Regions from separate parts of the Thioalbus denitrificans genome, predicted to be linked through region 1. Evidence: predicted binding sites of a transcription regulator. Region 1 holds the regulator's gene; each other region holds the start of a gene.

Region 1 (7,612 bases):
GTTCACCTCCGGGTGCGCCTCCAGAAACGCGATGACCTCCGCGTCTTCGCCGGTGAGCCGGCGCAGGGTCGGCTCCCAGTAGGGGTTGGGCAGGCAGCGCACGTCGAAGACGATGTCGGTATCGGTGGGGATGCCGCGCTTGTAGCCGAAGGACTGGAACAGCAGCGACAGTTCCCCGATCCGCTTGCCCGCCACCCGTTCGCGGATGATGTCGCGCAGCTGGTAGATGTTGAGCGCGCTGGTGTCCACCCGCAGATCGGCCAGGGAGGCGATGGAGCCGAGCAGCTCCCGCTCGCGGTCGATGGCCTCGCGCAGGGGCAGGTCGCCGCGGCTCAGGGGATGGCGCCGGCGGGTTTCGCTGAAGCGCTTCAGCAGCACCGGGTTTTCGGCGTCGAGGAAGATGATCTGACAGCCCAGGCCGCGGGCCTTGACCGCGGCCAGGATCTCCGGGAAGCGGGCCAGGTCGGCGGGCAGGTTGCGCGCGTCGATGCTCACCGCGGTCCGCCCGCCGCGGGGCAGGGCGCCGGCTTCGCTGAGCTGCTCGGCCAGGGCCGGCAGCAGGCCGACCGGGAGGTTGTCCACGCAGTAGTACTCCAGGTCCTCCAGGGTCTGCAGGGCGATGCTCTTGCCCGAGCCCGACAGACCGCTGATGACCACCAGGTTCATGCCGGTCCCCGCTCGATGTGGGCCCGCTGGCGTTCGATGAACTCGGTGCCGGCGTCGTAGCCCCGGCTCTTGAGCAGCTCGTTGCGCACGGCGGCCTCCACCAGCACCGCCAGGTTGCGTCCCTCCGCCACCGGAATGGTCACCTCGGGCACCTCGATGCCGAGCATTTCGCGGCGGCGCTGGACGCCGTGCAGCCGGTCGATGGCCGCGAGTTCATGGCCTTCCATCTCCTTGAGGTGTATCACCAGGTCCAGTACATGCTCCGGTGCCAGGGCGCTGTCGCCGAACATGGCCCGCACGTTGAGTATGCCCAGTCCGCGAACTTCAAGGAAGTCGTGCAGCGGCTCCGGGCAGTAGCCCACCAGCATGCGCGGAACGGTATTGGCGAACTCCGGGGCATCGTCGGCGATGAGCCGGTGCCCGCGGCTGAGCAGGGCGAGGGCCAGTTCGCTCTTGCCGATGCCGCTCTCGCCGCTGAGCAGCACACCGGCGCCCAGCACCTCCATGAACACGCCGTGGACGGTGATGCGCGCCGAGAGGGACTGGGTGAGATAGAAGTTGAGACGGTTGATCAGCCGCCGGGGTTCCAGGCGGGAGCTGAACAGGGGAAATCCGCTCCGCTCCGCGTGCTCCACCAGCCGGGGCGGGGGCGCGCCGTCCCCCGTCAGGATGGCGAGGACCGCCGGTGCCGCGAACGGATCCCGGGCCGGATCCGCCTCCCGCTCCAGCCACGCCAGCTCGGCGTCGGTCAGCAGGGGAATCGCGTGGGGATGTATCGGGTTGTAGAAGCCCGCGAGCCCGGTCACGGGGAGATCCGGGAGGCTCAGGGAACGTTCGCCGCCGGCCTGGCCGGCAATCCAGGTGAGGCAGAGATTCTCCTGCTGGACTTCAAACAGGTTTTGTATGCTGATCGTCCGGGGCATCCGTTTCGGCGGCCTCGTAACTCAGGATCGTCTGGAGCAGCGCTGCCGCGTCGGGTGCCTCGCGCAGCCGTTGCCGGGCCTCTTCGTCGCTGAACAGCTGGGCCAGCCGTGCCAGGACCTCGAGGTGCTCCTCGGTGGCGTTCTCGGGCACCAGCAGCGCGAACAGCAGGTCCACCGGCTTGTCGTCGATGGCGTCGAAGTCGATGGGCTCCTGCAGGTGCGCCAGCGCGCCGATGACGTGGTCGCTGTTCTTCAGCCGTCCGTGGGGAATGGCGATACCGTGGCCGATGCCGGTGCTGCCGAGGCGCTCGCGGGCGATGAGGCTCTCGAACACCTCGGTGGGGTCCAGCTCCGGCTCGTCAGTCGCCGCCAGGCCGCCGAGGAATTCCAGCGCGCGCTTCTTGCTGCCGGCGATGACGTCGGTCGCGGTGCGTTCGAGGGTCAGGATGTCACGCAGGTGCATGGTGATTCGTCACTGTGCGGGGCGATCCGTTCGATTTCAATCGTCTGGCGTCTCTCACTGGTCTCGGTCCGGGTCCGCCGCGGTTGTCGTGGGTTCGAGTCCGGGACGGGGCTGACGGGGCCGCCGGCCCCGTCAGCCCTCCCCGGTTCCGGGCTCAGGCGCGCTTGGCGCTCTCGTGGTTGTGAGCCTGGGACTTTTCCTTGTGCTTCTTCACCTGCCGGTCGAGCTTGTCCACCAGGGCATCGATGGCCGCGTACATGTCATCGTGCTCGGCGTCGGCGTACAGTTCGGCCCCGCTCAGATGGATGGTGGCCTCGGCTTTCTGCCGCAGCTTCTCCACGCCCAGGATCACGTGCACGTTGGTGATGTTGTCGAAATGGCGTTCGACCTTCTCCAGCTTCGAGTTCACATAGTCGCGCAGTGCCGGGGTGATGTCGACGTGATGACCGGTGATGTTGGTCTGCATAGCTGACTCCTTAAGCCTTATAGCAGGCGCTTTCTTTCGTTTGATGGCGGTATCGCCATGACCTCGCGGTACTTTGCGATGGTCCTGCGTGCCACATTGACTCCCTGATCAGACAGGATTTTTGCGATCTTGCTGTCGCTGAGCGGCTTGGACGGGTGCTCGGCGGCGATGAGCTTCTTGATGAGCGCCCGGATCGCCGTGGAGGAGGCCTCGCCTCCGCTCGCCGTACTGACGTGGCTGGAGAAGAAGTATTTCAGCTCAAAGATACCACGGGGGGTGAGCATGTACTTCTGGGTGGTGACCCGGGAGATGGTGGACTCGTGCATCTCCACCGCTTCGGCGATGTCGTGCAGGACGAGGGGCTTCATGGCCTCCTCGCCGTGCTCCAGGAAGCCGCGCTGGTGCTCCACGATGCAGGTGGCCACCTTCAGCAGGGTCTCGTTGCGGCTCTGGATGCTCTTCAGGAACCAGCGCGCCTCCTGCAACTGGGTGCGCAGGAAGTTGTTGTCCTGGCTGTTGTCGGCCCGGCGCACGAGGGCGGCGTAGCTGGGGTTCACGCGCAGTCGCGGGGAGGCCTCCGGGTTGAGCTCCACCAGCCAGCTGCCCCGGTGCTTGCGCACGGTGACATCCGGCACCACGTACTGGGGCTCCTCGCCGCCCACCTCGTTGCCGGGGCGGGGGTTGAGGGTCTGGATCAGCTGGATGACCTCGCGCAGCTCGTCCTCGCTGATCTTCATCCGCCGCTGGACCTGGGCGTAGTCGCGGGAGCCCAGCAGTTCCAGGTGGTTTTCCACCAGGTTCAGCGCCTCGCTGCGCCAGGGCGTGGCGGCGGGCAGCTGGCGCAGCTGCAGGGACAGGCATTCGCCCAGGTTGCGGGCGCCCACCCCGAGGGGGTCGAAGGTCTGGATGCGGTGCAGGACCGCCTCCAGCTCGTCGAGCTCCACCTCGAACTCGGGGTCGAGGCTGGCCAGGAGCTCCTCCAGCGTGGCGCCGAGGTAGCCGCGTTCGTCGATGGCGTCGATGAGCAGCCGGGCCAGTTCCAGGTCGCGGTCGTTGAAATGGGCGAGGCTGGCCTGCCAGAGGAGGTGCTCCTGGAGCGACTCGCCCCCATGGCTGACATTGGCGAACTCCTGCTCGTCACCCTCGTCGGGCCCGGAATTGCTGCTGGGCACGTCGTAGATGTCGTCCCAGGCGCTGTCCACCGGGAGGTCCGCGGGAATGTCCGCGTCGTTGCGCTCGAGGTCGAGGTCGCGGTCCTCGGCCTCGCTGCCCGACGTCGATGGCGCCTCCGCCTCACCCGACGCTTCGACCTCGTCCTCCGCCAGCTCCAGCATGGGATTGGTCTCCAGCGCCTCCTGGACCTCCATCTGCAGGTCGAGCGCTGAGAGCTGCAGCAGCTTGATGGCCTGCTGCAGCTGCGGCGTCATGGTGAGTTGCTGGCTCAGCCGGAGCTGAATGGAGGGTTTCATACGGCGCGTCGTCGTCTAGGCGTAAACGGATATCCGGTATCCGTTGTCGTTATGTCCGGATTGTAACGCAAATAACATGCCGTGCAGATAGGGGCACGGGCCGCGCGGGTATCCCCGCGACCGGGGAGGCGGGAAGTCACAGGCGGAACTCGTGGCCCAGGTAGACGTCCCGGACCTGGCTGTTGTCGAGGATTTCGGCCGGCGTGCCGTGGGCGATGCCGTTGCCGTTGCTCATGATGTAGGCGCGGTCGCAGATGCCGAGGGTCTCGCGGACGTTGTGGTCGGTAATCAGGATCCCGATGCCGCGGTCGCGCAGGTGGCTGATGATGCGCTGGATATCGAGTACCGAGAGGGGGTCCACGCCGGCGAAGGGCTCGTCCAGCAGGATGAAGCGGGGCTCGGTCGCCAGCGCCCGGGCAATCTCCACCCGCCGCCGCTCGCCGCCGGAGAGGCTGATGCCGAGATTGTCGTGGAGATGGCCCACGTGGAACTCGTGCATGAGGCTGTCGGCGAGCCGCCGGCGCTTGCCGGGCGTGAGATCCCGGCGCAGCTCCAGGATGGCCATGATGTTCTGCTCGACGGTGAGCTTGCGGAATACCGAGGCTTCCTGGGGCAGGTAGCCGATGCCGCGCCGGGCGCGAATGTGCATGGGCTCCCGGGTCAGGTCGGCTCCATCCATGGTGATGGCGCCGCTGTCGCAGCGCACCAGGCCCACGATCATGTAGAAGCAGGTGGTCTTGCCGGCGCCGTTCGGGCCCAGCAGGCCCACCACCTCGCCGCTCTCCACCCGCAGGGAGACATCGCGGACCACCTCGCGGGCGCCGTAGCGTTTGCCCAGCCCGCGGGTTTCCAGGACGCTCATTGCTTGCTGTCGCCGCCCCTGGAGGGGACGATGGTCATCTGCACCCGGCCCGGCTTGCCGCCCTCGCCGCTGCCGCCGGTGGCCAGCACCGACTCGCGCTGCAGGTCATATTCAATACGCTGCCCGCTGAACGTATTGCGCCCCTGGGTCACCTTCGCCTCGCCGATGAGCACCAGCATGCGGCTCTTGCCCTGGTATTCCAGCTTCTTCGCCTCGGCGGTCACGTCCTTGTTCCGGCCCTCGGGGCGCTGGCGGAAACGCACCGGGTTGCCGGTGGCGGTAATCTGGGACAGCTCGCCGCCGGCGGCGTGGACCACCAGCCGGTCGGCGTGCAGCTCGATGCTGCCCTGGGTCAGGACCACCCGCCCGGTATAGGTGCTGACGCCCGTGGCCTCGTTCAGCTCCGCCTGGTCGGCCTCGAGGCTGATGGGCTTGTCGCTGTCGCCGGACAGGGCCAGGGCCGCCCCCGGCAGGGCGAGGAGCAGCAGCAGTACACTGGTGTACTGCTTCACTCTTGGCGGTACATTCAGAGCCCCCCGAAAGTGCCAGGACAAGGCGCGGTGCGCAGGCAATGGCCCGGTCCTTGTCAAGCACCGCAACGCGGTCATGGTGCTTTCGGGGGGCTCCCTTCGGGCGAGCCGCTGGCCGGCCATCTGCGGCGTTGCGCTCTCTTGAAAGGACCCTGCCATTCCTGCGAGAGCGCGCCTTGCAGCTAACCGGCCAGCAACTCGCTGAACGTGCCTCCAAGAGTGAAGCAGTACACTAACGGCGGTTCGGTTCATGGGTGGCCTTCACCTTGGACTGTAGCAGCAGCCTCTCCTCCCGCAGGAAGGCCCGCATGCCGGTTGCGTTGATCATATCACCCCCGCGGGTGATGGAAACCTCGCGGTCGGTCTCCAGGTACTCCTGCTCCACCAGGACGCGCAGGTCGTGGGTGCGCAGGGTCAGGCCGGGATCGGCGGCGGTGGGCGCCTGCTCGGCCAGGACCTGCCCGGGGAGAAACACCAGTGCGCCGTCCTCGGTGACCCGTGCCCGCTCGGCGGTCACCACCCAGGGCGCACCCTGTTGGGGGTAGTGCACCAGCCGGGCCGTCTCCAGCTCCGTGCTGTCATCGTCGGGATAGTGCTGCAGGCGCTTGCCGGTCAGGCGCTGGATGGGCACCCCCTCGAGGTTCATGCGCACCGCGGAGAAGCCCTCGAACCAGTAGTCGGGATCGTGGCGCTGCACGTCCGTCCGGGTCGGCCACCAGGGTTCGTAGCGATAGGCGAACAGGCTGCTCAGCCCCGCGAGCAGGCCGAGGACGAGAAGGCCTGCGGTGGTGGGGCTGAGGCGGGGCAGGGGGAACCGGGGCATGGGGAACCGGGGCATGGGGGCCTCAGAGGTAGGCCTCGAGAATCGCCTGCAGGGTGCCCTGGGCTTCCATGATCAGTTCGCACACCTCGCGCGCGGCCCCGCGGCCGCCCGGGCTCGGGGTCTGCCAGTGGGCGTGCTTGCAGACGAAGGGGTGGGCATCGGCCACGGCCACCGCCAGCCCCACCCGCCGCATCACCGGCAGGTCGATGACATCGTCCCCCACGTAGGCCACCTCCTCCAGGGGGGTGTCCAGCCGGTCGAGCAGTTCGCCCAGGGCGTTGAGCTTGTCCTCCCGCCCCTGGTAGACGTGGTGGATGCCGAGGCTCTCCATGCGTTCCTTCACCACCCCCGAGGAGCGGCCGCTGATGATGGCGATCTCCACCCCGGTCTGGCGCAGCAGCTTCATGCCGTGTCCGTCGCGGGAGTTGAAGGCCTTGTACTCCATGCCGTTGTCGTCGAGGTAGAGGCTGCCGTCGGTCAGCACCCCGTCCACATCGAAGATGACCAGGCGGGTGCGGGCGGCGCGTTGCAGGATGTCTTGCATGGCGGTTATTGGTTTGAGGGTAGAGGGTTAAGGGTCAATGGATAAAGGTTAATGAATAAAGGATAAAGGCGGGGGTTCCGGCGGGCGGGAGTGTGCATCGCCTCCCGTTCCCCGGCACCTGCCATCACACCACCCCGGCGCGCAGGAGATCGTGCATGTTGAAGGCGCCCACCAGCCGGCCGCCCCCGTCCACTACCGGCAGGGCGTTGATTTTCTTCGTTTCCATGAGGTGCAGGGCCTCGGCGGCGAGGGTGTCGGGGGAGACGGTGGCGCAGTTGCGGGTCATGACCGCGCCGATGTCGGTGGCGTGCACATCCACCCCGCGGTCCAGCGCCCGGCGCAGGTCGCCGTCGGTGAACACCCCGAGCACCTCGCGGGCCTCGTTCACCACCACGGTCATGCCCAGCCCCTGGCGGGTCATCACCAGCAGGGCGTCGCTGAGCAGGGCCTGCTCGGGCACCATGGGCAGGCTGTCGCCGGTGTGCATGATGTCGCCGATGAGCAGCAGCAGCCGCCGACCCAGCCGCCCGCCGGGGTGGGATCGGGCGAAATCCTCGGCGGTGAAGCCGCGCGCCTCGAGCAGCGCCACCGCCAGCGCGTCGCCCATGGCCAGCGCCGCGGTGGTGCTCGAGGTGGGGGCGAGACCCAGGGGGCAGGCCTCCTGGGCCACGCCCACGTGCAGGTTCACCTCCGCGTTGCGCGCCAGGGTGGAGGCCGGATTGCCGGTGAGGGTGATCAGCGGCACCCCCTGGCGCTTGATGAGCGGCAGGATGGTGAGTATCTCCTCGGTCTCGCCGGAGTTGGACAGGGCCAGCACCACGTCCTGGGGGGTGATCATGCCCAGGTCGCCGTGGCTGGCCTCGCCC
Region 2 (7,612 bases), on a different contig from region 1:
GCGGAGACGGTGCCGGAGCAGGAGGACTGGGACTATGTCATCGTCGCCTGCAAGTCCACCGACACCCGGGGGCTGGCCGAGCGCTTCGCGCCGGTGCTGGTGGGGCGCGAGGTGGTGAGCCTGCAGAACGGCCTCGGCAACGAGGAGATCCTGGCCGGGTTCACCGACCGGGTCATCGGCGGCACCATCATCACCGGCTTCGAATGGCGCGGCGACGCCCGGGTGCATGTCAGCGTGGAGGCGGGCCCCATCCGCCTGGGCCGTTTCCCGGAGGGGGCGGACCCGGCCGTGGAGGGGCTGGTGGCGCTGTTGCGCGCCGCCGGACTCAAGGCCGGGTCGACGCCCTCCATCCGCGCCGCCCTGTGGGCCAAGACCCTCTACAACTGCGCCCTCAATCCACTCGGCGCGCTGATGGGCGTCGCCTACGGCGCCCTCGCCCATCCCCAGGCCTGGGCCGTCATCGAGGGGATCGTCGCGGAGGCCTGCGCGGTCTGCGCGGCGGATGGGGTGACGCTGCCCTGGCCCGGCGCGGAGGCCTACCTGGAGCATCTGCGCACGGTGCAGCTCCCGGCCACCGCCGATCACCACCCCTCCATGCTGCAGGATCTGCAGCGCGGCCGCCCCACGGAGATCGACTTCCTCAACGGCGCGGTGGCCTCACGGGGCGCGGCGCTGGGGATCCCGACCCCGGTGAACGCCACCCTGGCGCGGCTCATCCGCTTCCGCGAGAGCCTGGGCGGCGGCGTCGCGGGGGAGCCCTGAACCGTGGCCGGCCCCGGCTTTCCTCTCGACGCCTACCTGGAGCGCATCGGCGCCGGGGGACCGTTCGACACCGGCGCGGAGAGCCTGCACCGGCTGCACACCGCCCAGGTCTTCGCCATCCCGTTCGAGAACCTGGACATCCATCTCGGCCGTGACATTTCCCTCGCCCCCGCGGCGCTGGCGGAGAAGCTCATCGGGCGCCGCCGCGGCGGCTACTGCTTTGAGCTGAACGGCCTGCTGTCCCTGGCGCTCGGGGCGCTGGGGCATGCCCCCCGGCCATGCCTGGCGCGGGTGCTGTACGGGCGCCCCGGGCCGGGACCGCGTACCCACCAGGTGCTGCTGCTGGAGCTGGGCGGACGCACCTGGCTGGCGGATGTCGGCTTCGGCGGCCCGGGGCTGCGGGCCCCCATCCCGCTGGAGCCGGGGCGGGTGGATGCCCAGTACGGCGAGCGCTATCGCCTGCGCCGCGATCCGTCGCTGGGCCTGGTGCTGCAGCAGGAGAGCGGGGAGGGGTGGCAGGATCTCTACGCCTTCAGCGCCGAGCTGACCCTGCCGGCGGATATCGACATGGCCAACTTCTTCACCTCCCGCTGGCCGGGGTCGCCGTTCCGCCAGCGCAGGATCTGCGCCCTGGCCATGCCCTCCGGAAGGGTGACCCTGAGCGATTTCGAACTCGCCATCCGCCAGGGCGGGACCCTCCGGCGCGAGACCCTGGAACCGGGACCCGCCTACCTGGAGGCACTCGTCACCCACTTCGGCCTCGAACTCGACGTCGCCTACGACGCTTTCGCGGCGCCGGCCCCGTCGACCCCCTGAAGCGGCCCGGATCCGCGGCGGTTCCAACCGGACCGGTCCCGGGCCGGGGGGCGGACGGCCCGGGACGGCGGACTCATTCCAACTGGCGGGGGGTATCCAGCAGCCAGTCGTTCTCGACCACCACCAGGGCGTTGTCGATGGCGTGACGGGCGATGGCCGGGTCGTGGAACGGCTTCTCCAGGGCGTGGATGGCACTGTCGAGCTGTCCCCGCACATAGTCCACCGGCAGGTAGGTGCTGCTCACGGAGATGCGCTCGGCGGACTGGTCCAGCGCCTGCAGGGCCTCACCCGGCTTGCCGGAGGTGACCGCCTGGCGGGCCTTGTCCACACTGCCGCGCAGGGCCATGGCCTCCTCGGGGGCATACTCTTCCATGGTCTCCAGGCTGGCGTATAGGGGGAGCAGGTCCTGCTCGAAGCGTTGGCTGCGGCCGGCCTTCAGGTCCGTGCGCGCATTCGCCAACTCGCCCATGGCGATCTGCCCGAGGGCCCGGTCGTAGGGGAACAGCAGGTCCATCGCATGGATGATCCGCGTACCGTAGCCCAGTTCGCGCCGGGCTGCGTCCGGGCGGTTGGCATCCAGGTCGGCGCGGGCGCCGCGCAGCTCGCGCACCAGGGCGTGACCGGCGCTGTAGGCGAGATCGGCCAGGGTCGCGTCGCTCCAGGCATGGGATCGGGCCGGGGCGGGGGTTGTGGCGGCGATGCCCTGGGCTCCGGGCAGGATCAGCAGCATGGCCAGGAGCATGGCGCCCGGATGGCGCCGGGGTGTGTTGGGAGCTGAATGCTTCATGACATGTCCTCCGCGGTTGCGCGCGGCCCGGTTCCGGGGAATCGGCGCCGCGATGGGAGCGCCCGGAGCCCCTGCCGGCGGGTTGCCGGGGGACGGACCGGATTCACGCCCTGACCGGGGCAACATCCGGGCCATCATGTCAAGTCATTGAAATCGCGGGCGTTGTAATTCTTTCAGGAGGGAGTGAGGCGGTGGAAATCCCCCGTCGGGGAGTCGGACGGGTGGATATGGGCCACCGCGGCCGGAGGGGATTCCGGCCCGGGACGCCAGCAGGAAGCCATCGGATGCGGAGGAAGTATGCTGACACTTTCGAATAGACAGGATTCACAGGATGAACAGGATTTGGATTGCACCCATTCCGGTAAGCGCGTCCTGCCCATGCCCCGTCCCTTCCCGGAGACCGACACTGGACCGGGAGCTTTAATCTGTAAATCCTGTAAATCCTGTAAATCCTGTCCAGTAAAATGTCTTAGCGTCCTGCGTGGCGGATGCCCGGCGCGGGTCAGCCGAGCTGGCTGACGTCGCGCACGCCGCCGCGGGCGGCGGAGGTGGTCATGGCGGCGTAGGCCTTCAGCGCCGCGGAAACCTTGCGCTCGCGGTCCGGCTTCCAGGCGCCGGCGCCCTTGGCCTCCATGGCCGCGCGGCGCTCCGCGAGCACCGCCTCGTCCACCGCCAGGCGGATGGAGCGGTTGGGGATGTCGATCTCGATGGTGTCGCCTTCCTCCACCAGGCCGATGGCGCCGCCCTCGGCCGCCTCGGGGGAGGCGTGGCCGATGGACAGCCCGGAGGTGCCGCCGGAGAAGCGCCCGTCGGTGATGAGGGCGCAGGCCTTGCCCAGCCCCTTGGACTTGAGGTAGGAGGTGGGGTAGAGCATCTCCTGCATGCCCGGCCCGCCGCGCGGCCCCTCGTAGCGGATCACCACCACGTCCCCGGCCACGATCCGGTTGCCGAGGATCGCCTCCACCGCCGCCTCCTGGCTTTCGAACACCCGGGCGGGACCGGCGAACTGGAGAATGCTCTCGTCCACGCCGGCGGTCTTCACGATGCAGCCCTCCTCGGCGAGGTTGCCGTAGAGCACCGCCAGCCCGCCGTCCTGGCTGTAGGCGTGCTCCCGGTCACGGATGCAGCCGTTCTCGCGGTCCAGGTCCAGCGCCGGGAAGCGGCGATCCTGGCTGAAGGCGACTTGGCTGGGCACGCCGCCCGGGGCGGCCCTGTAGAAGTCGTGGCGCTTGGCGTCGGTGGTGAGGCGCACGTCCCACAGGGCGATGGCTTCGGCCAGGTTGGCGGAGTGCACCGTCCTCGCCTCGCGGTTGAGCAGCCCGGCACGGTCCATCTCGCCGAGGATGGCCATGATGCCGCCGGCCCGGTGCACGTCCTCGATGTGGTACTTCTGGGTGGCGGGGGCCACCTTGCACAGGTTGGGCACCTTGCGCGACAGGCGGTCGATGTCGGCCATGGTGAAGTCGACCTCCGCCTCCTGGGCGGCGGCCAGCAGGTGCAGCACCGTGTTGGTGGAGCCGCCCATGGCGATGTCCAGCGACATGGCGTTCTCGAACGCCGCGAAGGTGGCGATGGAGCGCGGCAGCACCGAGTCGTCGTCCTGCTCGTAGTAGCGCTTCGCCAGCGCCACGATCATGCGCCCGGCCTCGCGGAACAGCCGCTCGCGATCCTTGTGGGTGGCCACCACCGTGCCGTTGCCGGGGAGGCTCAGCCCCAGCGCCTCGGTGAGGCAGTTCATGGAGTTGGCGGTGAACATGCCCGAACAGGAGCCGCAGGTGGGGCAGGCGGAGCGTTCCATCTCCTGCACCTCGCCGTCGCTCACCTTGTCGTCGCCGGCCACGATCATGGCGTCGATGAGATCCACATGGAGCTCCTCGCCGTGCCACTTCACCTTGCCCGCCTCCATGGGGCCGCCGGAGACGAAGATGGCGGGGATGTTGAGGCGCAGCGCCGCGTTCAGCATGCCCGGGGTGATCTTGTCGCAGTTGGAGATGCACACCAGGGCGTCGGCGCAGTGGGCGTTGGCCATGTACTCCACGCTGTCGGCGATGATCTCCCGCGAGGGCAGGGAGTAGAGCATGCCGCCGTGGCCCATGGCGATGCCGTCGTCCACGGCGATGGTATTGAACTCCTTGGCCACGCCGCCGGCAGCCTCGATCTCGCGCGCCACCAGCTGTCCCAGGTCCTTCAGGTGCACGTGCCCGGGGACGAACTGGGTGAAGGAGTTGACCACGGCGATGATGGGCTTGTTGAAGTCGTCGTCCTTCATTCCGGTGGCGCGCCAGAGCGCCCGGGCGCCGGCCATGGTGCGGCCGCGGGTGGTGGTCCAGGAGCGGTAGTTGGGCATGGTGTTTCCTCGTGCGGTTCGACTCGACGGCTCTGCGGAGCAGTGCCCTAGCATAGCAGATGACCCGCCTGGCCGATCCCCCGCCGCGGTCGATCAATCCGCCCGCCGCGCACCATCATGGTGCGTCATGGCGTCCCTGCACCGTCCTGTTCCCCGTGCTGGTGCACGCGCGCCCGCCCCAGGCGCCATCCATCCATGCCCGCGCCGGTTTTTCCCGGCTGGCATGGGCCTTGCTCTGTTCCCGGGACGGAGGCATGGCGGAGGACGGTGACGGATGCGGTGGCGGAGCAGTGACCCATGACGGCCGTGGCCAGGGTGGCGGAGGCGGAGTCCGGCTGGCTGGGAACGCTGACCCTTGGTTTCGAGCGCCGGGGGGAGCGCAGCGTGCTGGCCGAGCGGCGCCACCGCGGCCCGCTGCTGGTGCAGCGCACCTTCCACCCCGAGCCGGGCGTCTGCCACGTCTACCTGCTGCACCCGCCGGGCGGGGTGGTGGGGGGCGACCGCCTGCGGCTGCAGGTGCGGGCCGCCGCGCGCTCCGGGGTGCTGCTGACCGCGCCGGCCGCCGGCAAGTTCTACCGCAGCGGCGGGCCGACCGCGAGCCAGGCGGTACGGCTGGAGCTGGAGGCGGGGGCGGCGCTGGAGTGGCTGCCGCAGGAGAACATCGTCTACGACGGTGCCCGGGTGGAGAGCGGGACCCGGGTGGACCTGGCCGGGGACGCCCGCTTCCTGGGCTGGGAGATCACCTGCCTGGGGCGCCCGGCGGCGGGCGAGGCGTTCGCCCGCGGCCGGCTGCGCCAGCGCCTCGAGCTGTGGCGCAACGGCCGTCCCCTCTACCTGGAGCGGCTCGACCTGGAGGCGGGAACCCCGTTCCAGTCGGCGGCCTGGGGGCTGCGCGGCGCGCCGGTGATCGGCAGCCTCGCCGCCGTCGGCAACGTTGCGGGACTGGATCGGAGCGTGCGGGAGGCGGTGGGCGCGGACGCGCCCGGCGACCTGTTCACTGTCACCCAGCTGGAAGAGGTGCTGGTGTGCCGCTACCTGGGCGGTTCCACCGCGCGCGCCCGGCGCTGTTTCGAGGCCGCCTGGCGGGTGCTGCGCCCGGCGCTGCTGGGGCGGCCGGCGTGCGCGCCGCGGATCTGGAACACCTGAAGCGGGGACCCGCGCCTCCGGGCGGGGCCGGGAACATGAAGAGGAGGAGTGATGGAACTGACGCCACGGGAGAAGGACAAGCTGCTGCTGTTCACCGCGGCCCTGCTGGCCGAGCGGCGCCGTGAGCGGGGACTGAAGCTCAACTACCCGGAGGCGGTGGCCTACATCAGCGCCGCGATCCTGGAAGGGGCCCGCGACGGGCGCAGCGTCGCCGAGCTGATGGACTACGGCCGCACCCTGCTGGGGGCGGATGACGTGATGGAGGGGGTCGCGGCGATGATCCCCGAGGTGCAGGTGGAGGCCACCTTCCCCGACGGCACCAAGCTGGTGACCGTGCACGAGCCCATCGGCTGAGGAGACGGATGATGATTCCAGGCGAAATCGTGGCCGCCGAGGGCGGGATCGAGATCAACGCCGGGCGCCCCACGCTGCGGGTGACCGTGGCCAATACCGGGGACCGGCCCATCCAGGTGGGATCCCACTACCACTTCCACGAGACCAACCCGGCGCTGGCCTTCGACCGCGAAGCCGCCCGCGGCTTCCGGCTCAACATTCCCGCCGGCACCGCCGTGCGCTTCGAGCCGGGGCAGGAGCGGGAGGTGGAGCTGGTGGCCTATGCCGGCCGGAGGCGGGTGTACGGGTTCAACGCCCGGGTGATGGGCGAGCTGGAGGGATGAGGCGGCCATGGTGAGCATCAGCCGGCAGGCCTATGCGGAGATGTACGGCCCCACCGTGGGCGACCGGGTGCGGCTCGCCGACACCGACCTCTGGATCCGGGTGGAGGCGGATCGCACCGTCTACGGCGACGAGGTGAAGTTCGGCGGCGGCAAGGTGATCCGCGACGGCATGGGCCAGTCCCAGGCGCCGAGTGCGGAAACGGTGGACACGGTCATCACCAACGCCCTGATCCTCGACTGGTGGGGCGTGGTGAAGGCGGACATCGGCATCAAGGCGGGGCGCATCGCCGGCATCGGCAAGGCCGGCAACCCCGACACCCAGGCGGGCGTTGACATCGTGGTGGGGCCGGGCACCGAGGCCATCGCCGGCGAGGGCTTCATCGTCACCGCCGGGGGCGTCGACTCCCACATCCACTTCATCTGCCCGCAGCAGGTGGAGGAGGCGCTCATGTCGGGCGTCACCACCATGCTCGGCGGCGGCACCGGTCCGGCCACGGGCACCAACGCCACCACCTGCACCCCGGGCCCCTGGAACCTCCACCGCATGCTGCAGGCGGCCGACGGCCTGCCCATGAACCTCGGCTTCCTCGGCAAGGGCAACGCCAGCCTGCCGCAAGCGCTGGAGGAGCAGGTGCGCGCCGGGGCCATGGGGCTCAAGCTGCACGAGGACTGGGGCACCACGCCGGCGGCCATCGACTGCTGTCTCGGCGTGGCGGACCGCTTCGACGTGCAGGTGGCCATCCACACCGACACCCTCAACGAATCGGGCTTCGTGGAGCAGACCCTGGCCGCCTTCAAGGGCCGCACCATCCACACCTACCACACCGAGGGCGCCGGCGGGGGGCATGCGCCGGACATCATCCGCGCCTGCGGCGAGGCCAACGTGCTGCCGTCCTCCACCAACCCCACCCGACCCTACACGGTGAACACGGTGGACGAGCACCTGGACATGCTCATGGTCTGCCACCACCTGGACCCCAACATCCCCGAGGACGTGGCCTTCGCCGACTCGCGCATCCGCCGCGAGACCATTGCCGCGGAGGACATCCTGCACGATCTCGGCGCCTTCTCCATGAT
Region 3 (7,612 bases), on a different contig from region 1:
CGGATGTGAAGGCGAATGTCGAAGCCGCCCTCGGGGAGTACCTGCAGGGCCACGACGAGGCCGGCCCCCGGGACAAGCGGGTGGAGATGGAGCCCGGCGGCCCCGGCCTCGGCCACGGCGCGGTGGTGATCGCCGCCATCACCAGCTGCACCAACACCTCCAACCCGGCGGTGATGCTCGGCGCCGGGCTGCTGGCGAAGCGGGCCCACGAGCGGGGACTGTCCGTGCCGCCCTGGGTGAAGACCAGCCTCGGTCCCGGCTCGCGGGTGGTGACCGACTACCTGGATCGCGCCGGACTGACGCCCCACCTGGAGGCCCTGGGTTTCCACACCGTGGGCTATGGCTGCACCACCTGCATCGGCAATTCCGGACCGCTGCCCCCGGCCGTCAGCCGGGCCATCGCCGAGGGCGACCTGGCGGTCTGCTCGGTGCTCTCGGGCAATCGCAACTTCGAGGGCCGGGTGCACCCGGAGGTGCGCCTCAACTACCTGGCTTCACCGCCCCTGGTGGTGGCCTTCGCCCTGGCCGGGCGCATGGACATCGATCTGCGCCACGAGCCCCTCGGCACGGGGAGCGACGGCAAGCCGGTCCACCTGCGCGACCTCTGGCCCGGACGGCAAGAGATCCAGGCGGCCATCGAGGCATCGGTGCACGCGGAGATGTTCCGCGATCGCTACGCCCGCATCTTCGCGGGCGATCCCGCCTGGCAGGCGCTCGAGGTGCCCAAAGGGGAGCTGTACGACTGGGATCCGTCCTCCACCTACATCAAGCACCCGCCGTACTTCGAATCCATGGGGCCGGAACCCGCGCCGGTGGAGGACATCCTCCATGCCCGCTGCCTCGCGGTGCTGGGCGACAGCGTCACCACCGACCACATCTCGCCCGCCGGCGCCATCAAGCGCGACAGCCCCGCCGGCCACTACCTGCTGGAGCACGGGATCGGGGAGCTGGAGTTCAACTCCTACGGCGCCCGCCGCGGCAACCACGAGGTGATGATGCGCGGCACCTTCGCCAACATCCGCCTGCGCAACCACATGGCCCCCGGCACGGAGGGCGGCTGGACCCGCCACCAGCCCGGCGGCGAGCAGATGACCATCTTCGACGCCGCCATGCACTACCAGGCGAGCGGCGTGCCCCTGGTGGTCCTCGCCGGCCAGGAGTACGGCACCGGATCCTCCCGCGACTGGGCCGCCAAGGGTCCGCGGCTGCTCGGCGTGCGGGCGGTCATCGCCCGCAGCTACGAGCGCATCCACCGTTCCAACCTGGTGGGCATGGGCATCCTGCCCCTGCAGTTCATGGACGGGGAGGGCGCCGAGCGCCTGGGCCTCACGGGCATGGAGACCTATGACATCCGCGGCGTGGCCGCCCTCGGCGGGGACGTGGAGGTCACCGCCACCCCGGACAGCGGCGGTGAGCCGATCCGGTTCCGCGCCCGGGTGCGCATCGACACGCCCCAGGAGCAGGCCTACTACCGTCACGGCGGCATCCTCCACTACGTACTGCGCCAGCTGCTGGCGGCCTAGCCGGAAAACCCGGGAAGAAGCCGCGGGGGGGCAGGCCCTCCCCGCGGCTCCGGGGCATCCCGGCCCAGCGGTTTTCCGACCCCGCATCCGATCCCAGTCCCCTTCACGGCCTCCCCGCCGTCTCCACTCCGCCTGTGTCGGCATCCCGACAACCTTCCCCCACTGCGCCCTCCCCACTGAAGGCTTTCCGACAAACCGCATACGCCAACGGCGTCGAATCAACGGGTTGGGCTGAACCCATACTTCGGCATGGAGATTGCTGTGGCAAGGGTACAGACCCGCCGCGCGCCGGTTCCTGCCGGTCGAACAGGGGCGGACACGACCCGCGTTATGGAGCGCCCTATATGACGCAACACACCGAGGGCAGGACCGGAGCCGGAACAGCCGACCTGCCGGGTTTCGACGCCGAACTGCAGTTCTGTCTCGCGGGCCGCAGGTTCGCGGGCCGCCGCCACATGGTGCTGCTGCGGAAGATTGCCGAGCTGGGCACGCTCACCGCCGCGGCCCGCGCGGCGGGCATGAGCTACAAGGCCGCCTGGGATGCGGTGGAGGCGATGAACAACCTCGCCCCACGGCCCCTGGTGGAAAGTGCGGCGGGCGGACGCCACGGGGGCGGCAGCCGCATCACGGCCCATGGCCTGCGCCAGCTGCGGCTGTTCGAGCGGGTCGAGGTCATGCACAGGCGCTATCTCAACAAATTGCATGCCGATCTGCAGGCACTGGATGAAATGGAAGATTTCCGCCAACTCATGGAGCGACTGGAAATGAAGAGCAGCGCGCGCAACCAGTTTCATGGCACGGTCCTGGCCATCGCGAGCGGCCCCGTCAACGCCGAGGTCACCCTCGACATCGGTGGCGGCAACCGCCTCGTGGCGATGATCACCCAGGGCAGCGTGGAGCGGCTGGGGCTCTCCCCCGGGAATGCTGCCTACGCCCTGGTGAAGGCCACCTCGATACTGCTCACCGACGCTGACGATGGCCTCAGGCTCAGCACCCGCAACCGCCTCTGCGGCGAGGTGGTCTGGTGCCGGGAGGGCGCCGTGAACGGCGAGGTGACCCTGGATCTGGGCGGCGGCAAGACCCTGACCTCCATTCTCACCAACGAGAGCATCGGCCACCTGGAGCTGCGCGAGGGAATGCGGGCCTGCGCCGTGTTCAAGGCCTCCAGCGTGATCCTGGCAACCCGCTGACCGCCGCTTCGCAACCACGACACCCACAGTAGGGAGTAACGATGAAAAGACAGGGATTCACCAACCTCGCAAGGGCTCTCCTCCTGGCGTCCACGGCACTCCTGCCGCACTCCGCTGCCATGGCCGCGGAGGTCAACGCCGCCGTGGCGGCCAATTTCACCGCCGCCATGAAGGAGATCGTCACCGCCTTCGAGGCCGCGACCGGCCACAAGGTCCTGGCCAGCTACGGCTCCACCGGCAAGCTCTATGCCCAGATAGTCAACGGCGCCCCCTTCGGGCTGTTCCTGGCCGCGGACGCTGCCCGCCCGAAACGACTGGAGGAGGAGGGGAAGGCGGTCCCCGGGAGCCGCTTCACCTACGCCGTCGGCCGGCTGGTGCTCTGGAGCCCGGCCCCGGATCGCGTGGACGGGGAGGGTACGGTGCTGAAATCGGGGGAGTTCAGCCGGCTCGCCATCGCCAATCCGAAAACCGCACCCTACGGGACCGCCGCGATGGAGGTGCTGGAAGGACTCGGGCTGGAGGCCGCGGTCTCCGATCGCCTCATCCGCGGCGACAGCATCACCCAGACCTACCAGTTCGTCGCCAGCGGCAACGCCGAGCTCGGCTTCGTGGCGCTGTCCCAGGTGGCCCTGCTGCCGGAGGAGAAGGTCGGCTCCCGCTGGCTGGTCCCCCAGTCCCTCTACGCCCCGCTGCAGCAGCAGGCGGTCCTGCTGAAGGAGGGGGCCGGCAATCCGGCAGCCGTTGCGCTGGCGGAGTACCTGAAGAGCCCGGCGGCCCGCGCGGTCATCGAAGCCTATGGCTACGGCACCGAATAGGGTATCCGCCCCCCGTCACACCCGCCCGGGAGCACGACCATGGAACTCGAACCCATTCTGCTGACCCTGCAGCTCGCCACCGTGACCACGGTCGTGCTCCTGTCGGTGGGCACCCCGCTGGCCTGGTGGCTGGCCCATACCCGTCACTGGCTGCGCCACCCCCTGGGAGCACTGGTGTCGCTGCCCCTGGTGCTGCCGCCCACGGTGCTCGGCTTCTACCTGCTGGTGGGTCTGGGTCCCAACGGACCGCTCGGGGGGCTCGCCGAGGAGCTGGGGTGGGGCAGCCTCGCCTTCACCTTTCCGGGCCTGGTGATCGGTTCCTGCGTCTACTCCCTGCCGTTCGTGGTGCAGCCGATCCAGAACGCCTTCGAGGCCCTGGGCCGACGCCCGCTGGAGGTGGCCGCCACCCTGCGGGCCGGCCCCCTGGACCGTTTTTTTCACGTGGCGCTGCCCCTGTCCAGGCCGGGCTTCCTGACCGCGGCCACCCTCGGTTTCGCCCACACCGTGGGGGAGTTCGGCGTGGTGCTGATGATCGGCGGCAACATACCCGGCCAGACCAAGGTCATCTCCATCGCCATCTACGACCATGTGGAAGCCCTGGAGTACGGCAGCGCCCACCTGCTCGCCGGCGGCATGCTCGGCTTCGCCTTCCTGGTGCTGCTCATCCTGCAGCTGATGAACCGGCGCATGGCCCGGGCGAGCGCCTGAGCGGGAGCGTCCGGTCCCGGTTGTCCGTGTGTGGCGGCGCGCGGGAATCGTCGAGGAATAGCATTCAAATGATCTTCTATCCAGATGAATTGATTGACAGATGGATCGATGAGGATGTGCCTGGCCCCGACCTCACCAGCTGGCTTCTGGGAATCGGGGCACAATCCGCGGAGATCAACTTCCGGACCCGTGCCCCGGTGGTGGTGGCCGGCAGCGCCGTCGCCGCGCGGGTGCTGGAGCGCTGCGGCGCCCGGATCACCGGCATCGTGGCCAGCGGCGAGCACGCCGCGTCGGGGGCCATCCTGCTGCGGGCCACTGGCGACGCCGCCCATCTCCACCGGGGCTGGAAGGTGGCCCAGAACCTGCTGGAGCAGGCCTGCGGCATCGCCACCCACACCCGGGAGCTCGTCGCACGCGCACGGACGGTACGGCCGGATCTGCCACTGTATGCGACCCGCAAGTATCCGCCCGGTTTCAAACGACTGGCGATGGAGGCATACCTGGCCGGCGGCGCGCTGCCCCACCGGCTCGGACTCTCCGAAACGGTGCTGGTTTTCCCCCAGCACCTGGCTTTCGTCGGTGGGCTGGAGGGATTGCTCGAACGCCTGGACAGCCTGCGGCCCAGGCTGGTGGAAAAGGCGCTGGTGGTGGAGGTGGAATCGCTGGAACAGGCGCGGGTGGCCGCCCGTGCCGGGGTCGATGTGCTCCAGTTCGACAAGCTTCCAGTCGGGGGGTTGCGCACGGCCGTGGAGGAAATCCGCACCTGCTGGCCGCGGGTGCGGCTACTGGCCGCCGGCGGTATCGGGACCGGCAACATTGACAAGTACGCCGCCACCGGGGTGGACGGCCTGGTGTTGAGCTCGGTCTACCGCGCCGAGCCCGCCGACATCGGCGTACGACTGGCGCCGGCCACCTGAACGGCATGGTGCGCCGGTGGTGTCCGGATCGATGTCCGGCCGGCGCGGCGGCTGCCGGTCCCCGGGCCGGCAGCGGGGCCCGGCGCCCACCCTACGGCCACAAGGGAGCGGAAGGATGAACAGGAATCACCCGCCACGAGTCAATTTCCACATCCGCCTGGCCGAAGCGAAGGACCTCTGCGCAATGGTGAAACTGCTCGAGGTTCTGTTCCGCGTGGAACCGGACTTCAGCATCGATCCCGAACGTCAGCGCAAGGGATTGACGCTGTTGCTGAACCGTCCCGACACGGCACGCCTGTGGGTGGCCGAGATGGCGGGGCGGGTGGTGGGCATGGTGAGCCTGCAGCTGCTGGTCTCCACCGCGGAAGGGGGTGAAAGCGGCCTGGTGGAGGACCTGGTGGTGCTGCCGGAACGGCGTGGCCGCGGCGTGGGTACGGCACTGCTGGACGCGGCCGAAGGGTGGGCGCGGGCGCGGGGCATCCACCGCCTGCAGCTGCTGGCTGATCGCGGCAACGGGGCGGCGCTGGCTTTCTATCAGCGGCTGAGCTGGCGCGGAAGCCGGATGGTCGCCCTGCGGCGGCGCCTGGAATGAACACCATTCATCAAATGGTTGTGACACCTTTTTCGATTGACACGAAAGTACGCGCGACCCCGCTGTCCGGCACCGGCGGCAGGCGACCGGAAGGCGGGGGCCGACACCAGGGGGAGGGGACGCCGATGGGCATCAACGCACACTTCGAACTCGGTCTGGGCGGGTTCAGTCTCGACGCCGGTTTTTCCGCCCCCGGCCGTGGCGTGACGGCGCTGTTCGGGCGTTCCGGCTCGGGCAAGTCCACGCTCCTGCGCTGCATCGCCGGCCTCGAGCGGGCCCCTGTCGGCCGCCTGGAGGTGAACGGGGAGGTATGGCAGGAGAGCGGGCGGGGACGCTTCCTCCCCACCCATCGCCGCCCCATCGGCTATGTCTTCCAGGAACCGGGGCTGTTCCCCCACCTCTCCGTGCAGCGCAACCTGGAGTTCGGCTGGAAACGCATTGACCGCAGCCGGCGGCGGGTGGCCATGGACCAGGCGGTGGAGCTGCTGGGGCTGGGCCGGCTGCTGGGGCGCGCGCCCGGCGGACTCTCCGGCGGCGAGCGCCAGCGGGTGGCCATCGCCCGGGCGCTGCTCAGCAGCCCCGAACTGCTGCTGATGGACGAGCCGCTGGCCGCCCTCGACCTGGCCAGCAAGGCGGAGATCCTGCCCTACCTGGAACGGCTCCACGGCGAGCTCGCCATCCCGGTGCTCTACGTCAGCCACGCCCCCGACGAGGTCGCCCGCCTGGCCGACCACGTGGTACTCCTGCAGGAGGGCCGGGTGATCCATCAGGGTGGGCTCAACGAGGCGCTCACCCGCCTCGATCTGCCCCTGGCCCGGGATCCGGAAGCCGCCGCGGTGGTGGAGGTCCGGGTGGCGGAGCACGACGAGCGCTACCAGCTCACCTACCTCGACTTTCCCGGCGGCCGGTTCACCATCAGCCGGCGGGCCCTCACCCCGGGCCAGCGCCTGCGCCTGCGCATCCATGCCCAGGACGTCAGCGTGACGCTGAACCGTCCCGGGGAGACCAGCATTCTCAATGTCTTCCCCGCCCGGCTACGGGAGATGGCGGAGCTCAACGGCAGCAAGCTCCTGCTGCGGCTCGAGGTGGGGGATGCGATCCTGCTGGCGCGGATCACGCGCAAGTCCGCCGACCACCTGGGCCTGCGGCCGGGCCAGCCGCTCTTCGCCCAGACCAAGGCACTGGCGCTGCTGAACTGAGCCGCCGGCGGGCAGGGGGCCCACCGGCCTCCTTTCGCGACACCGGCTGCGGTTACAATGGCGTCATGAACACGCCCCTGCAGCGACGCTTCGCGGTCGCCCCCATGCTGGACTGGACCGACCGCCACTGCCGCTATCTGCTGCGGCTCATCTCCCGGCACGCGCTCCTCTACACCGAGATGGTGACCACCGGCGCGCTGCTCCACGGTGACGCCGCGCGCCACCTCGGATACGACGCGGCCGAGCACCCGGTGGCGCTGCAGCTGGGCGGCAGCGAACCCCGGGCGCTGGCCGGGTGCGCCCGGATGGGCGCGGAGTGGGGCTATGACGAGATCAACCTCAACGTGGGCTGCCCCTCGGACCGGGTGCAGAACGGCCGCTTCGGCGCCTGCCTGATGGCCGAGCCCGGCCTGGTGGCCGAGTGCGTGGCGGCCATGGCCGCGGCGGTGGAGATACCGGTCACGGTCAAGCACCGGATCGGCATCGACGACCTCGACAGCTACGACGCCCTGGCCCGGTTCGTCGCGACCGTGGCGGGTGCCGGCTGCCGCACCTTCATCGTCCACGCCCGCAAGGCCTGGCTGCAGGGCCTGTCGCCGAAGGAGAACCGGGAAATCCCGCCCCTGCGCTACGACCTGGTCTACGCCCTGAAACGGGACTTCCCGGCG
Region 4 (7,612 bases), on a different contig from region 1:
CGAGGAAGCCAGCAGTGCCTCCACGGCCTTCTTCCAGCGCTTGTTGGCGTGGGAGCAGAGGATGTGGGTCGGCTCGGCGCCCAGCTCCAGCAGGAACTTCACCATGCCCAGCAGGAAGTCGGCGTCACCGTAGAGGGCGAACTTCTTGCCGTGCAGCCAGGCGTGGCTGTCGGTCATCATGTCCACCAGGCGGCCGCGCTCCCTGGTGAGCGACGCCGGGATGGGCTTGCCGGTGATCTCCGAGACCTTCATCAGGAACTCGTCGGTGGCCTCCAGGCCCATGGGGACGCCGAGCTTGGGCACCTCGTGGTTCCAGGTGGTCTCCACGTACTTCTTGGTCTTCACCAGCTGCCAGGGCTGCAGCAGGAAGGTGGTGTGGGCATTGGGGGCGTCCTTCACCTCATCGATGCCGGTGCCGCCGTCGTACATGCGGAACTGGCCGTCGGCGGGGGTGTCGAGCACCTCGCTCGGATCGGAGAGCAGGGAGTAGCCGACGCCCATCTCCTCCATCATCCGGCGGAGGACCCGGAAGTTGCCCAGGTAGGTCTCGAAGCCCGGCACCAGGTTGATCTTGCCGTTGCTGCCGACCTCCTTGCCCTCCATGTGGTTGAGGGTGAAGTAGCGAATCGTGCCCTCGAACATGTTGTCCCAGCCGGTGGTGTGGGAGCCCACGAAGCTCGGCGTATGGGCGAAGGGGGTGGGGAAATCCTCCTCGATGTGCCCTTCCTTCTTGGCGTTGCCGATGAAGGCATTGAGGTCGTCACCGATGACCTCGGCCATGCAGGTGGTGGAGACGGCGATCATCTCCGGCTTGTACAGCGCCTTGGCGTTGGCGAGGCCGTCGAACATGTTCTTCTGGCCGCCGAACACCGCCGCGTCCTCGGTCATGGAGTCGGAGACGCAGGAGACCGGCTCCTTGAAGTGACGGTTGAAGTAGCTGCGGAAGTAGGCCACGCAACCCTGGGAGCCGTGCACGTAGGGCAGGGTCTTCTCGAAGCCCAGGGCGCACAGCACCGCGCCGAGCGGCTGGCACGCCTTGGCGGGGTTGACGGTCAGTGCCTCACGCTTGAAGTTGAGCTCCTGGTACTCCTCGGTGGTGCTCCACTGGAACACCTCGTCGATCTTCTCCTGGGGATGACGCTCCTCGAACAGCTTCTGCTTGTTCGAGAGGGTCTCCTTGTATTCGTCGGCACGAAACAGCGGGTAGCTGGGTTTGATGTTCTCGACACTCTGGCTCATGGCTGCTCTCCACCCGTGCCACCAATCTGTGGACTGACGGGTCAAAGTTGATTCGGTCCCGCGGGGCGCTGCCTGCGCCCCGCGGCATCGGTCACGTCTCGGTTACGCGCTTGCGGCGGCGGCTTCGGCCTGCTCGGAGGCCTTCTGCCAGGGCGCTTTCAGCTTGCTCCAGCAGGGATTGTTCAGGGTCATGTCCATGTCGCGGGCGAAGATGGCGAAGCCGTCGTAGCCGTGGTACGGACCCGAGTAGTCCCAGGAGTGCATCTGGCGGAAGGGGATGCCCATCTTCTGGAAGATGTACTTCTCCTTGATGCCGGAGCCGATGAGATCGGGCTTCACCTTCTTGACGAACTCCTCGAACTCGAAGCCGGTGACGTCGTCGTAGATGAGGGTGGCGTTGCCCATCTCCTTGATGGTGCGGTCGTAGTCGTCGTTGTGGGCGAACTCGTAGCCGGTACCCACCACCTCCATGCCCAGGTCCTCGTAGGCACCGATCACGTGACGGGGACGCAGGCCGCCCACGTACAGCATCACCCGCTTGCCCTCGAGACGCGGACGGTACTTGGCAATCACGGCCTCGTACTCGGCCTTGTACTTCTCGATGACGCGCTCGGCACCTTCCTTGATCCTGTCGTCGAAGAACGCGGCGATCTTGCGCAGGCTCTCGGCGATCTTGGTGGGTCCGAAGAAGTTGTACTCCATCCACGGAATCCCGTACTTCTCCTCCATGTGGCGGGAGATGTAGTTCATGGAGCGGTAGCAGTGGAGCAGGTTCAGCTTCGCCTTCGGGGTGTTCTCCATCTCCGCCAGGGTGCCGTCGCCGGACCACTGGGCGATGACACGCAGCCCCATCTCCTCGAGCAGCGTGCGGGAGGCCCAGGCGTCGCCGCCGATGTTGTAGTCGCCGATGATGGTGACATCGTAGGGGGTGGACTCGAAGGCCTGGTCGTCGCGGTTGCCCAGCACCCAGTCACGGATGGCGTCGTTGGCGATGTGGTGACCCAGCGACTGGGACACGCCGCGGAAGCCCTCGCAGCGTACCGGCACCACCGGCTTGCTGATCTCCGCGCCCTTCTTCTTGGAGACCGCCTCGATGTCGTCGCCGATGAGCCCGATGGGGCACTCCGACTGCACCGAGATGCCCTTGTTCAGCGGGAACAGGCCCTCGATCTCGTCGATGAGCTTGTCCAGCTTCTTGTCACCGCCGAACACGATGTCCTTCTCCTGGAAATCCGAGGTGAAGTTCATGGTGCCGAAGGTGTTGATGCCGGTGACGCCCACGTAGTAGTTGCGGCGCCCGGCGCGGGAGTACTGACCGCAGCCCACCGGCCCGTGGGAGATGTGGATCATGTCCTTCACCGGACCCCACACCACGCCCTTGGAGCCGGCGTAGGCGCAGCCGCGGACGGTCATCACGCCCGGCAGGGACTTGCGGTTGGAGGTGATGCACTTCTTCGACTGCTCGACCGACTGGTCGTTGACCGTGAGGTGCTTGGCACGGTCCTTCCGGGCCTTTTCCGGATAGACCTCGAGCACCTCCTGGATAAGGGCTTCGGTCTCTTCGCGCGTCATTGCTGCCATGATGGTTCTCCTCTGCCGGCGCCACCCATCCGTGGACACCGGACGCTGGAAACGATTCGGGGTGCGCCCCGGCCGGTCAACGGCCGGGGCGCATTGGATCAGGCTGTCGCCCCGGCAACCAACTCGTCCGCGGCAGACTTGCCGACGATGCTCTCGTCCTCTTCGTCGAGGATGCCGAAGTCCATCATCACCTCCTCCAGCTCATCCATGGTCAGCGGGGTGGGAACGACGAACATCTTGTTGTCGATGATCTTGCGGGCGAGAGCGCGGTACTCGTCGGCCTGCTTGGCCTGCGGGTTGTACTCGATGACCGTCATGCGGCGAATCTCGGCGCGCTGCACCTCGTTGTCGCGGGGCACGAAGTGGATCATCTGGGTGCCGAGGCGACGGGCCAGCTCCTCGATGAGCTCGTCCTCGCGGGCCGTGTTGCGGCTGTTGCAGATGAGGCCGGCCAGGCGCACGCCGCCGGAGCTGGCATACTTCACGATGCCCTTGGAGATGTTGTTGGCCGCATACATGGCCATCATCTCGCCGGAGACCACGATGTAGATCTCCTGGGCCTTGTTCTCACGGATGGGCATGGCGAAACCGCCGCACACCACGTCGCCGAGCACGTCGTAGAAGACGAAGTCCAGGTCCTCTTCGTACGCGCCCTCTTCCTCCAGGAAGTTGATGGCGGTGATCACACCGCGGCCGGCGCAGCCCACGCCCGGCTCGGGACCGCCGGACTCCACGCACTTGATGCCGGCGTAACCGGCCTTCAACACGTCCTCCAGCTCCAGGTCCTCCACGGAACCGGCCTCGGCGGCCAGGTGCATGATGGTCTCCTGGGCCTTGGCATGAAGAATGAGGCGAGTGGAATCGGCCTTGGGGTCGCAGCCCACGATCATCACCTTCTTGCCCGCTTCGGCGAGGGCCGAAACCAGGTTCTGGGTCGTGGTGGATTTGCCGATACCGCCCTTTCCGTAGATTGCACACTGACGCAATGCCATGATTTATCTCCTCGTACGCAGGGTTTGGGGCATACTGCCTGTCGTCATGTCTGACGACCCTGACTCAGCAAGCGCCGTGCCAAATTCGGAAAAGATTCGTAAGGCCAGGTATGACAAAGATAAATTTGTGAATGGCGGGAAAAATATGTACGTGGCAATACCAACAAAACCCGGGCGACTGTATGGATGACCACAAGACAGACAACGTTCCCACGGTGCCCGCCTATGCCCGCGTTCCCTTCAATCGCTGCAACCTTCCGGCGGTGATCCTCGGCAGCCTCACCTACCAGAGACATCCCGTGCCCCTGGTTCTCGATGGCGTCGCAGCGCTCCACCACCGTTTTTTCGAGCAACTCGACACCATCGACGATGCCGGGCACCGCGCCACCCACTTCATGGCCCACATGTCCGCCCACTTCAGCCTTGAGCATCCCGAGGAGGCGGGTTTCGTGTCGGGGCGGGGGGGCAAGGGGCGCACCCGGGCCGACTACCTGCGCCAGGTGCGTGGCTGGTCCTTCGACGCCAATGGCCGGGAGGGCGCGGTGCTCAAGGCCTGGGTGACCTCCCGCTTCGGCCTGTTGCCGCGTTTTCACCGCGAACCGCTGGGCGACTACGCGGATAACGCCTACGCCGCCTTTCTCGAAGAGATGTGCCGCGGCCTCTACGGGACCAATGCCCTGGAGGCGCAGCTCGACCTGCTCTACAGCTATTGCCAGTACGAACTGGCGCGGCGGTATCCCGGAGAGACCCACCTTGTTCTCTACCGTGGCGTGAACCGCGTCGGTGAGCACGAAGTGCTCGGGCGGCAGCGTGACGGAGGTCTGCGGGTGCTGTTCAACAACCTCAACTCATTCACCCGTGTCCGGGAGCGCGCAGACGAGTTCGGCGACTACATCCTCACCGTGGCGGTACCGCTGGCGAAGATCTTCTTCTTCACGCAGCTGCTGCCGGGACGGCTGCGCGGCGAGGAGGAGTACGTGGCCATCGGCGGGGTTTACGAAGTGGCGCTTACGACCCACTGAATTCGTCGGTTAAGGCACGCGGCCACAGCTTCTTGTCGCTTTCACGACAAGGATTCGACCCATTCGGGTCTGCAGGTTGTCCCAACCCATTGATTGATGGTGTGCGCCGGGCTGGCAAGCCTTTTGCCTTGGTTAAGGTGATGGAGCTTCCCAACGACCCGAGGACAAGCGACCGTGCCTACCCCGAACCTGAATGAACTGATCGACCGCCTGCAGGGCGGCAGCCTGGTTCCCTACCTGGGCCCCGGCGTGCTCGCCGACGTGGTCCACAGTGACACCGGCGCCCCCATGCCGGCCGACAGCGACAGCCTGATCCTGGCCATGAACGGCGGCCAGCCCATGGCGCCGCGGCTCATGTGGGAGTTCCCGCGGGCGGCCATGAACGTGGAGCTGAAGCGCGGACGCGCGGCGGTCAACCGTTTTCTCACCGAGACCTATGGCGATCGCGGCTGGAGCCGCGCGGCGCTGCACGACTGGCTGGCGGAACTCAAGCCCGCCTACGTGGTGGACATCAACCGCGACACCCAGTTGCAGGAGAGCTACGCCACCACCCCCCACCTCCTGGTGCGCGGCATCGCCCGGGCAGGCGGGACCGACTACCGCTTCGCCATCCACCAGCACGACGGCAGCGGCTACCGCGAAGTGACCCAGCAGGAGGCCGACGCCGCCCTGCCGGTGCTCTTCAAGCCCATGGGCAGCCCCCTGCCGGAGCCCACCTACATCGCCTCCGATGCCGACTACGTGGACTACATCACCGAGCTCATGGGCGGTTTTGCCATCCCGGCCTTCCTCAAGGAGCGGCGGACGGGATGCCAGTACCTCTACCTCGGTCTGAGCCTGCAGCGTGACACCGAGCGCATGGTCATGTCCGACATCGTCTACTCCGCCGGCAGCCCCACCGGCTGGGCACTCATCCCCGCGCCCACCGACAAGGAGCGGCGTTTCTGCGCAAGGCTCGGCATCGAGGTGGTGGAGAGTGACGTGGCGGATTTGCTGGAGTGCGCCGGCGCGGCGGGAGTGGCCGCCGCATGAGCCGCAGCTTCCGCCCCTGCCTGGGCAGGACCGCCTGCCAGGACGACGGTGTCTTCTGCCGCACCTGCGGCCGCAGCGCCGGGGAGATCGCCACCACCCGGCGCCTCACTGCCGAGCTGGCCGAGGCCGCCCTCGCCTACCAGTACGACAACGCCGGGGAGTTCTTCGAGTACATTGCCCGCAAGGCCGCCAGGAAGCACCGCCACGCCCTCGAGCAGGCGGAGAAGGTGCCGGCGTGAGTCTCATCGCCGAAGTGGATCGCCACTACCGCCTGGGGGTGGAGGACATGGACCAGGTGCACCGGGAGTTCGCGGACCTGGTGAACGCGCTGGAACAGGCCGACAAGCCCGCCTTCGCGGCGGGCTTCGGCCGCCTCCTGGCCCACACCGAGGCGCACTTCGCCGCCGAGGAGGCGCGCATGGCCGCCAGCGCCTTTCCCGCCACCGCCGAGCACCGGGCCGACCACCAGCGGGTGCTGGGCGACCTGCACCGCTTCGCCCGCCAGGTGGCCCGTGGCCGGACGGCCATGGCCCGCGCCTACCTGCGCGAACAGATCCCCGCCTGGTTCTCCCTCCACGCCACCACCATGGACAGCGCCCTGGCGGCCCACCTCAAGGCCACACGAAGCCGCGACGCCGAAGCCTGATCGATGTGGTTCGTGCCGCACCGCATCCTACGTGTTTGGCAACCGGCAGCTGAACACTCTCCACGAACCACCTCCGCATCATCATGCGCGGGTTCTCTCCCCCTCCACCGCACGACCGAGGGGTGAGGCCGCCAGCAGCCGCAGCGCCTGGGTTTCGCAGGCCTCCCGCACTTCCGGCAGAAGGGCCTGGCGCCAGCGCCGGGGGATGCCCTCCTCCCCGTAGAGCGCGCCGGCGATCATGCCGAGGATGGCGCCGCTGGTGTCGGCGTCGCCGCCGCGGTTGACCGCGGTGACCAGCGCGGCTTCGAAGGTGTCGTTGCCGAACAGCGCCTGGAACACCACCCGGAGGGTCTCCACGATGTAGCCGCTGGGGTTGAGGGTGGGTTTGCGGTCATAGCGGAACTCGGGATGGGCGGCGGTGAGCCGGGCCACCCGTTCGGCCATCCACGGCAGGCCGGCGCCCTGGATGGCGCCCTGCACCAGCTCCACCACGCACTCGGTGCCGGCGTCGGAGAGGGGGTTGTGATGGGTGGTGTGGGCCTGGGCACGGCTTGCCGACCACACCGCTTCGGGGGAGGCCCCCAGGAGCGCCAGGGCCACCGGCAGGCAGCGCATGGCCGCGCCGTTGCCGGCGTCCATCTCGTTCTCCGGGACCTGGCACAGGCCCTCGGTGCGGAAGCGGATGATGCCCCGGCGCACCGTGTGGCCGATGTCCACCGGCTTGCCGCGCATCCATTCGCTGAAGGCTTCCGCCACCGCACCCGGCGGGAAGGCGTTATGGCGCAGGTAGACCTCGCCGAGCGCCAGGCTCATCTCGGTGTCGTCGGTGACCTGGCCGCGCCTGAGGCGGAGCCAGCCGCCGCCGAGGATCTGGCGGTGGGTGCCGTACTGCTCCCGGATCTCGCCGGGAGTCATGAACTCCACCGTGGCGCCGAGAGCATCGCCCACCGCCAACCCCAGGTAGGCGCCCACCGCCCGTCGCCGCAGCTCCGGGATCGCAGCCGGGGGCCGCTGTGGATGCCGTGAGCCGGAGCGGTTCGTGGGGCCGGCCCCATCGCCCACCCTCACTCTTCCGGACCGAAGCAGTGGGTGTAGTCCGC

Evidence for each region. The regulator sigma-54, encoded in region 1, starts transcription at its own class of promoters, with help from an activator protein. The targets are predictions, from matches to a motif close to TGGCANGNTNCNTGCTT.
Region 2: a site for sigma-54 is predicted at 4,932-4,948, ahead of DFQ59_RS16935 (urease accessory protein UreD). Genes of this name have one in related genera too.
Region 3: a site for sigma-54 is predicted at 1,769-1,785, ahead of DFQ59_RS06515 (TOBE domain-containing protein). Genes of this name have one in related genera too.
Region 4: a site for sigma-54 is predicted at 3,878-3,894, ahead of nifH (nitrogenase iron protein). Genes of this name have one in related genera too.

The regions. Positions count from the first base shown of each region.
Region 1 covers NZ_QPJY01000003.1:50,738-58,349, reverse strand. The annotation lists gene rapZ (RNase adapter RapZ) at 1-666, opposite strand, end outside; gene hprK (HPr(Ser) kinase/phosphatase) at 663-1,589, opposite strand; gene ptsN (PTS IIA-like nitrogen regulatory protein PtsN) at 1,555-2,052, opposite strand; gene hpf (ribosome hibernation-promoting factor, HPF/YfiA family) at 2,207-2,518, opposite strand; gene DFQ59_RS08535 (RNA polymerase factor sigma-54) at 2,536-3,987, opposite strand; gene lptB (LPS export ABC transporter ATP-binding protein) at 4,124-4,849, opposite strand; gene lptA (lipopolysaccharide transport periplasmic protein LptA) at 4,846-5,361, opposite strand; gene lptC (LPS export ABC transporter periplasmic protein LptC) at 5,612-6,217, opposite strand; gene kdsC (3-deoxy-manno-octulosonate-8-phosphatase KdsC) at 6,225-6,746, opposite strand; gene DFQ59_RS08510 (KpsF/GutQ family sugar-phosphate isomerase) at 6,871-7,612, opposite strand, start outside.
Region 2 covers NZ_QPJY01000012.1:13,223-20,834, reverse strand. The annotation lists gene DFQ59_RS16955 (ketopantoate reductase family protein) at 1-762, shown strand, start outside; gene DFQ59_RS16950 (arylamine N-acetyltransferase family protein) at 766-1,578, shown strand; gene DFQ59_RS16945 (YfdX family protein) at 1,652-2,365, opposite strand; gene ilvD (dihydroxy-acid dehydratase) at 2,868-4,712, opposite strand; gene DFQ59_RS16935 (urease accessory protein UreD) at 5,010-5,858, shown strand; gene ureA (urease subunit gamma) at 5,910-6,212, shown strand; gene DFQ59_RS16925 (urease subunit beta) at 6,224-6,535, shown strand; gene ureC (urease subunit alpha) at 6,543-7,612, shown strand, end outside.
Region 3 covers NZ_QPJY01000002.1:434,526-442,137, forward strand. The annotation lists gene acnA (aconitate hydratase AcnA) at 1-1,523, shown strand, start outside; gene DFQ59_RS06515 (TOBE domain-containing protein) at 1,868-2,713, shown strand; gene modA (molybdate ABC transporter substrate-binding protein) at 2,755-3,528, shown strand; gene modB (molybdate ABC transporter permease subunit) at 3,568-4,236, shown strand; gene modD (ModD protein) at 4,305-5,153, shown strand; gene DFQ59_RS06535 (GNAT family N-acetyltransferase) at 5,269-5,745, shown strand; gene modC (molybdenum ABC transporter ATP-binding protein) at 5,871-6,944, shown strand; gene dusA (tRNA dihydrouridine(20/20a) synthase DusA) at 7,010-7,612, shown strand, end outside.
Region 4 covers NZ_QPJY01000002.1:387,682-395,293, reverse strand. The annotation lists gene nifK (nitrogenase molybdenum-iron protein subunit beta) at 1-1,239, opposite strand, end outside; gene nifD (nitrogenase molybdenum-iron protein alpha chain) at 1,342-2,820, opposite strand; gene nifH (nitrogenase iron protein) at 2,919-3,812, opposite strand; gene DFQ59_RS06270 (NAD(+)--dinitrogen-reductase ADP-D-ribosyltransferase) at 3,995-4,834, shown strand; gene DFQ59_RS06265 (SIR2 family protein) at 5,009-5,866, shown strand; gene DFQ59_RS06260 (hypothetical protein) at 5,863-6,105, shown strand; gene DFQ59_RS06255 (bacteriohemerythrin) at 6,102-6,512, shown strand; gene draG (ADP-ribosyl-[dinitrogen reductase] hydrolase) at 6,594-7,574, opposite strand; gene DFQ59_RS06245 (nitrogen fixation protein NifQ) at 7,577-7,612, opposite strand, start outside.